3 regions of the Streptomyces hebeiensis genome follow, and region 3 is predicted to be linked to each of the others. Evidence: riboswitches for the same ligand, from Rfam matches in the RefSeq annotation. Region 3 holds a riboswitch; each other region holds the start of a gene.
The links. Region 3 has a riboswitch for S-adenosylmethionine ahead of ACU6P3_RS08205 (aminotransferase class V-fold PLP-dependent enzyme). Riboswitches for the same ligand answer to the same signal wherever they lie in the genome.
Positions count from the first base shown of each region.

Region 1: it holds a riboswitch for S-adenosylmethionine, as region 3 does, so the genes downstream of both, ACU6P3_RS03125 (putative leader peptide) here and ACU6P3_RS08205 (aminotransferase class V-fold PLP-dependent enzyme) in region 3, are expected to answer to the same signal.
Region 2: it holds a riboswitch for S-adenosylmethionine, as region 3 does, so the genes downstream of both, thrC (threonine synthase) here and ACU6P3_RS08205 (aminotransferase class V-fold PLP-dependent enzyme) in region 3, are expected to answer to the same signal.

Region 1 is NZ_CM129812.1:744,406-746,660, reverse strand. It holds gene ACU6P3_RS03135 (amino acid ABC transporter ATP-binding protein) at 1-150, shown strand, start outside; gene ACU6P3_RS03130 (glutathione S-transferase C-terminal domain-containing protein) at 170-1,090, opposite strand; gene ACU6P3_RS03125 (putative leader peptide) at 1,267-1,404, opposite strand; SAM riboswitch class IV at 1,441-1,587, opposite strand; gene ACU6P3_RS03120 (TetR/AcrR family transcriptional regulator) at 1,801-2,255, shown strand, end outside.
Region 2 is NZ_CM129812.1:4,370,932-4,373,186, reverse strand. It holds gene thrC (threonine synthase) at 12-1,343, opposite strand; SAM riboswitch class I at 1,361-1,490, opposite strand; gene ACU6P3_RS18855 (glucosyl-3-phosphoglycerate synthase) at 1,627-2,255, shown strand, end outside.
Region 3 is NZ_CM129812.1:1,905,880-1,908,134, reverse strand. It holds gene trpD (anthranilate phosphoribosyltransferase) at 1-418, shown strand, start outside; SAM riboswitch class IV at 677-794, shown strand; gene ACU6P3_RS08205 (aminotransferase class V-fold PLP-dependent enzyme) at 967-2,255, shown strand, end outside.

The DNA of each region.
Region 1 (2,255 bases), 1.2 Mb from region 3:
GGCTTCGCCCGGGAGATCGCCGATCAGGTGTGCTTCCTGGACGGCGGCGTGGTACTGGAACGAGGCACGCCGGCACGGGTCTTCGGTGAACCGCGGCACGAGCGGACGCGGCGCTTCCTGCGCCGGATCGTGGCGGCGGGCCGGCTCTGAGCGGGCCGGCCTCCAAGGGTCAGACCGGGCCGAGGATCCCCGGCAGCGTCACAGCCGCGCCCGACGACAGCGGGGCGTCGCAGGTGCGGCGGTGCAGACGGGCCATGTCGTCCGGGCGGAAGGCGGCCTGGAAGGCCGGGTGGCCGTACAGCCGTCGTACGTAGGCCCACAGCCGCTCGTACCGGCCGATGTCCTGTGCGGTTCCGGCGTCCAGGTGGAGCCGCTGCACGCCGTCGAGGTGCACCAGCGCCACCCAGACGTCCACGTCCGCGGCCGTGAGGTGGCCGCCCGCCGCGTACGGTCCCCGCGTCAGCCGTGCCTCGAGCAGGTCCAGCGCCGCGAGCAGTGTCCGGCGGGCCTCGTCCCGGCCCGGTCGCGCCGCCGCCGCGCACGCCCGCTGGGCCGCCCGCGTGACGTCCTCGTCGAGCAGCGCACGGACGGCCTCGATCTCCGTCAGGAGGGCGGGGGGACGCAGGTCCGCGGCCCGGCCGACGCGGTCGCCGACCTGGTCGACGAGGTCGCGCAGGATGTCGGGGGTGTGGTTGCTGACGACGCGTCCGCTCCACCGGTCGCACAGCGCGGGCACGGTCAGCGGACCGTCGTAGCGGTGCCGGGTGGCCTCGTACGCCCGGCGCAGCCCGGCGAGCGGACCGGGGGCGTCGGCCTCGGCGGGCAGCGTGAGGACCGTGGTGGTGACCGCGTCCCCGAGCCCGAGCAGGCCGAGGGTGAGCGCGACGCGCAGCGAGCGCGGACAGCCGGCCGAGAGATACAGGTGGTAGCGGCGCGGCGCCGGGTAGAACCCGCCGGCCCGGTCGTCCCCGATCCGGCTGCGGAAGGGGACGGAGGCGGGAGTGGGGCGGGCGGAGGGTGTCGTGTGCGGACAGGGCGGGGCCGGCTTGCGCGGGTGCGTGGTGGTCCTGGGCGCGGTGGTCGGGGGCATGGCTCTCCAAGAGGTGGTGGAGGGACCCCGGTGACAAACGGCGGCACCGGTGGGCGGACGGGCATAGTGAAAGGACCCCTAAGGGGGCGGGCAGGCCGAAGCGGGCCCCGTGGGCAGTGGCTGATCGGTGGCCCGGCGGCCACCGGTCCTTCGCGGACGTGTGGCCGGGGACGTCCCTAACGGGCGGAAACGCAGGCGCTGCTGACGCGCAGCAGGTCGATGTGCAGACGCCGCGTCAGAAGGAGGGAACGGGGCACGCGGGAGCGCCGGTGACACCGTGGCGCGTCCGCTCTCGCGCCGGCACTCCTGGGCATCTCACCGGTCCCACCGTCGGGGGCTCGCGGGACGCGAGACCGAGCTTGTCCCGCCACTCCGGCGGGGCCTGGTCGTCACCCGGGGCACCCCGTCGCGGTGGAAGGGTTGCCCGTCAGCGGGCCGGGGCCGATGACCCGCACGAGCAGAAAACTCCTGCGCGGCGGGCGCTGACAATCGTGACCGTCCACAACAGTCTGATCGCGCTCCGCGAGACCGTCAAGGGAGGCGTCGGCGCCCGACGGGGCGTGCGTCCGGCGCGGCGCTTCCGCCCCCGGGACCGTGCCGTCAGGGAACAGCGAGGTTGTCGGGACAGACCGGTCTACCTAGTATGGCGCGGAGGCGGAGGGCCGTACACGGACGTACGGGTCAGGACGAACGCACGGGACAGGAGGGGCATGACGGAGACCGGTGCGGCACCCGCGCGGCCGACCCGGCGGGGCGGCGCGCGTGCGCGGCTGCTCGCCGCCGCGGCGCGCCGTTTCTACGCGGACGGGGTGACGGCCACGGGGATCGACACGATCACCGCCGAGGCCGGCGTCGCGAAGATGAGCCTCTACAACAACTTCTCCTCGAAGGCCGAACTCGTCAGGGCCTACCTCGAGGCCAGGCACGAGGAGTGGCTGGGACTGTACCGGCGACGGCTGGAACGGGCCGACGGCCCCCGCGCGAGGGTGCTCGCCGTCTTCGACGCGTACTCCGACCACGCGGCGCTCGCGTACGAGCACGGCTTCCGGGGCTGCGGGCTGCTCAACGCGGCCGCCGAACTGCCGGCCGGCGACCCGGGGCGGGACGCGGTGCGCCGCCACAAGGAAGAGGTCGAGGAACTGCTCGCCGGCCACCTGCGCGGCCT
Region 2 (2,255 bases), 2.5 Mb from region 3:
GGCCGTCGCGGTCAGCCGGCCAGACCGGCGGCGCGGAACGCGTCGAGGTCCGGCCGGATCGTCGCCGTCGGCCCCGTCGTCTCCGCCACGGCGTCCAGCGTCTTCAGCCCGTCGCCCGTGTTGAGGACCACGGTCGTCAGCGCCGGGTCGAGGACACCGGCCTCGATCAGCTTCTTGGTCACGCCGACGGTCACGCCGCCCGCGGTCTCCGCGAAGATGCCCTCGGTCCGCGCCAGCAGCTTGATCGCGGCCACGATCTGCTCGTCGTCCACGTCCTCGACGGCGCCGCCGGTACGCCGGGCGATGTCCAGCACGTACGGACCGTCGGCCGGGTTGCCGATGGCCAGGGACTTGGCGATGGTGTCCGGCTTCTGCGGCCGTACGACGTCGTGCCCGGCCTTGAACGCGGTGGACACCGGCGAGCAGCCCTTCGCCTGGGCACCGAAGATCTTGTAGGGCTTGTCCTCGACCAGACCCAGCTTGATCAGCTCCTGGAGACCCTTGTCGATCTTCGTGAGCTGTGAGCCGGAGGCGATCGGGACGACGATCTGGTCGGGCAGCCGCCAGCCGAGCTGCTCGCAGATCTCGTACGCCAGCGTCTTGGAACCCTCGCCGTAGTACGGCCGGAGGTTGACGTTGACGAAGCCCCATCCCTCGCCCAGCGGGTCGCCGATGAGCTCGGAGCAGAACCGGTTCACATCGTCGTAGTTGCCCTCGATGCCGACCAGCTCACCGCCGTAGACGGCGGCCATGACCACCTTGCCCTGCTCCAGGTCGTGCGGGATGAAGACGCAGGAGCGGAACCCCGCGCGGGCCGCGGCGGCGCCGACGGCCCCGGCGAGGTTCCCGGTGGAGGAGCAGGAGAGCGTGGTGAAGCCGAAGGCGCGGGCAGCCTCGACGGCGATGGCGACGACCCGGTCCTTGAAGGAGTGCGTCGGGTTGCCGGAGTCGTCCTTGATGTGCAGGGAACCGGTGACGCCCAGCTCACGGGCGAGGTTGTCGGCCTTGACGAGCTTGGTGAAGCCGGGGTTGATGCTCGGCTTCGTGGCCACGTCGGCGGGGACGGGCAGCAGCGGGGCGTAGCGCCAGATGTTGTCCGGGCCCTCGGCGATGCGCTTCTTCAGTTCTTCCGGGTCGCCGCCGGGGAGGTCGTACGCCACTTCGAGCGGCCCGAAACACTCGGCGCAGGCGAAAATGGGACCGAGGGGGAACCGCTGGCCGCATTCGCGGCACGAGAGCGCGGCGGCGGGCCCGAGATCGACGGACGCCGGTGTGGAAACGGTGGTGGCGGGGGCGCCGGCGGCGCTGTTGGTGTCGCCGGTGGGGGCGGTCTGCACAGCCATGGAGGCGAGGCCCTTTCTCCTCATCTTCCTCGCGACGTACTTCGCCACGAGCCGGAATTGGCACCTTCCCCACCGTGACCTCGAATGGTCGGCGGGAGGGTTGCCGGGACTTCGACGGGCCGTTCCCTCAGTCCCTCTGGATGAGCGCTATGGCACCGGACCCTGGGTCCGGTGCGTTTGTTCACGTGTTCAAGACTGTAACCGAAGGGGTGGACGGTTGAGATAGCCGTCCGCACCGCGAGATGGATCACGTTTCATGGCAGACGCGCAGGGAGTACCGACCGTGCTGGAAGAGGTGGAGCACTGGCTGACCAGGCGTTCCTGGTCCGTGGCCGAGCGTCCGCTCGACCGGCTGCTGGCGGCGAAGGCCGCCCGGGGCACGACGGTGAGCGTCGTGCTGCCCGCCCTGAACGAGGAGGAGACGGTCGGCGGGATCGTCTCCGTCGTACGGCACGAGCTGATGGAGAGGGCGCCGCTGGTCGACGAGCTGGTGGTGGTCGATTCCGGTTCCACGGACCGTACGTCCGAGGCCGCGGCGGCGGCCGGGGCACGGGTGGTGCACCGGGACGCGATCCTGCCCAGGCTGCCGGCCCTGCCCGGCAAGGGCGAGGTGCTGTGGCGGTCACTGCTGGTGACGAGCGGTGATGTCGTGTGCTTCGTGGACGCCGATCTGCGGCGGTTCTCGGCCGACTTCGTCTCGGGGATCGTGGGACCGCTGCTGACGGACCCCGAGGTGCAGTTCGTGAAGGCGATGTACGACCGGCCGCTGGGCGCGGCGGGCACGGGTGTGGCGGCGGACGCGGGCACGGGCACGGCGGCGGGCGCGGACACGAGCATGGCGGCGGGCTCGGGCTCGGCGGGGGCCGGGGGCGGCGGTCAGGGCGGCCGGGTGACCGAGCTGGTGGCCCGCCC
Region 3 (2,255 bases):
CGTCGCGGGCGTGCTCGCGGAGCGGGGCTCGACCGCGCTGGTCTTCCGCGGCGACGACGGCCTGGACGAGCTGACGACGACGGCGACGTCGCGGGTGTGGGTGGTACGGGACGGCAAGGCCTCCGAGGAGCCCTTCGATCCGCGCCAGGTGGGCCTGGACCTGGTCCCGGTCGACGCCCTGCGCGGCGCGGACGCGGCGTACAACGCGAACGTGGCCCGCCGCCTCCTGGCCGGCGAACAGGGCCCGGTCCGCGACGCGGTTCTGCTGAACGCGGCGGCGGCGCTGGTCGCGCTGGACCCGACGGGCGACTCGCTGGAGCTCCAGCTGTCGGCGGGGATCGCGCGGGCGGCGGAGTCGATCGACTCGGGGGCGGCGGGGCGGGTGCTGGAGGCCTGGGTGAGGGCGAGCCACGCGTAGTCGCCTCCGGCGGGGACGGTGCCGTGCCCGGTCGTGGGCCCGGGGCCGGGGCCTCGGCCCGCCCCGCGCCGCGCAGCCGGCGCCAGGGGGCTCGGGGGCGGAGCCCCCGTAACGGTGGTCCGGGTCCCCGCCCCGGTGGTGGGAAGGGGCGGGTGGGGGAGCAGCCCGCCGCAGGCGTCACCCGCGCGCACCACCCCGCGTCCCGAATCGCGGACACCCGTTCAGTCCCGCCGCCCCCTGTGCCATACTCTCGCTCCAGGTCATGAGTGACAGCGACTACGGCCCCGGCCCGCTGTCCGGCAACCCTCCGTCCGTGGCGGGGTGCCCCGGGTGAAGACCAGGCCGTGGGCAGCGAGGTCCGCGGCAAGCGCGGACCCCTGCAACCCATGGGGTCCTGGTCCTCAAGGGAGCAGTCTCGTGAGCAAGCGAATGCGCTAGGGCGCCACCGCCCTTTCCCACCCCCACGCCGTTCGGCGCCGTGTGTCCCTCCGCCGCGTCCGCGTGGGCTCTTGAAGCCGTTCCGACTTGTGCCACCGGGAGATACCGCCATGTCCGCATGCCCGAACACCGCCGACACCCTCACCGCCGCCGCCACCGCGGAGCCGCTCCCCGTGCTCGGCCGCGACGTCACCGTGCCGCTCGTCACCGGTGGCGAGGTCACGTACGCCGCCCTCGACTACGCCGCCAGCGCGCCCGCCCTCCAGCGCGTCTGGGACGACGTCGCCGCCTACGCCCCGTACTACGGCAGTGTCCACCGCGGCGCCGGGTACCTCTCGCAGCTGTCCACCGACCTGTTCGAGAACAGCCGCCGCACCGTCGCCGAGTTCCTCGGCTGCCGCCCCGACGACCAGGTCGTCTTCACCCGCTCCACCACCGACTCGCTCAACCTGCTGGCCGCCGTGGCGCCCGCCGACTGCCAGGTGTTCGTCTTCGAGACCGAGCACCACGCCTCGCTGCTGCCGTGGCGCGACGCCCAGGTGACGTATCTGAACGCCCCCCGTTCCCCGGCCGAGGCCGTCTCCACGCTGGAGCGCGCGCTCGACGTCCGTGCGGGGCGGGGGCCGGCGCTGGTCTGTGTGACCGGGGCGTCCAACGTGACGGGTGAGCTGTGGCCCGTACGGGAACTCGCCGCCGCCGCGCATGCGCGGGGGGCCCGTATCGTGCTGGACGCCGCGCAGCTCGCGCCGCACCACGCCGTGGACATCACCGGGCTCGACGTCGACTGGGTGGCCTTCTCCGGGCACAAGCTGTACGCGCCGTTCGGTTCCGGTGTGCTCGCCGGGCGCGCGGACTGGCTCCGGGCCGGGGAGCCCTACCTCGCGGGCGGCGGCGCCAGCCGTCGGGTGGCACGGCGTGCCGACGGTGGGGTGGACGTCGACTGGCACACGACGGCGGCCCGCCACGAGGCCGGTTCGCCCAATGTCATCGGGGCCTACGCGATCGCCTCCGCCTGCACGGCGCTCACCGAGGCGGGCTTCGACGCCCTCGCCGCACGGGAGCGGCGGCTGATCCGCCGGGTGCGGGAGGGGCTGGCCGAGGTGCCCGAGGTGCGGGTGCTCTCGCTGTTCGGTGACGACGCGCCGCGCGTGGGCGTCCTGTCGTTCGTGGTGGAGGGCTGGAACAGCTCGCACTTCGCCGCCGCGCTCTCCGCCGAGTACGGCATCGGGGTGCGGGACGGCCTCTTCTGCGCGCATCCGCTGCTGCGGACCCTGCTCGGCAGCGGCCCCCAGGAGCCGGGGGAGTGCGGCGCCCCGGAGGCCGGCCCCGGTGAGCGGTCGCTCAACGCGATCCGCGTCAGCTTCGGTGCCGGCACCCCGGACGAGCACGTGGAGAGGTT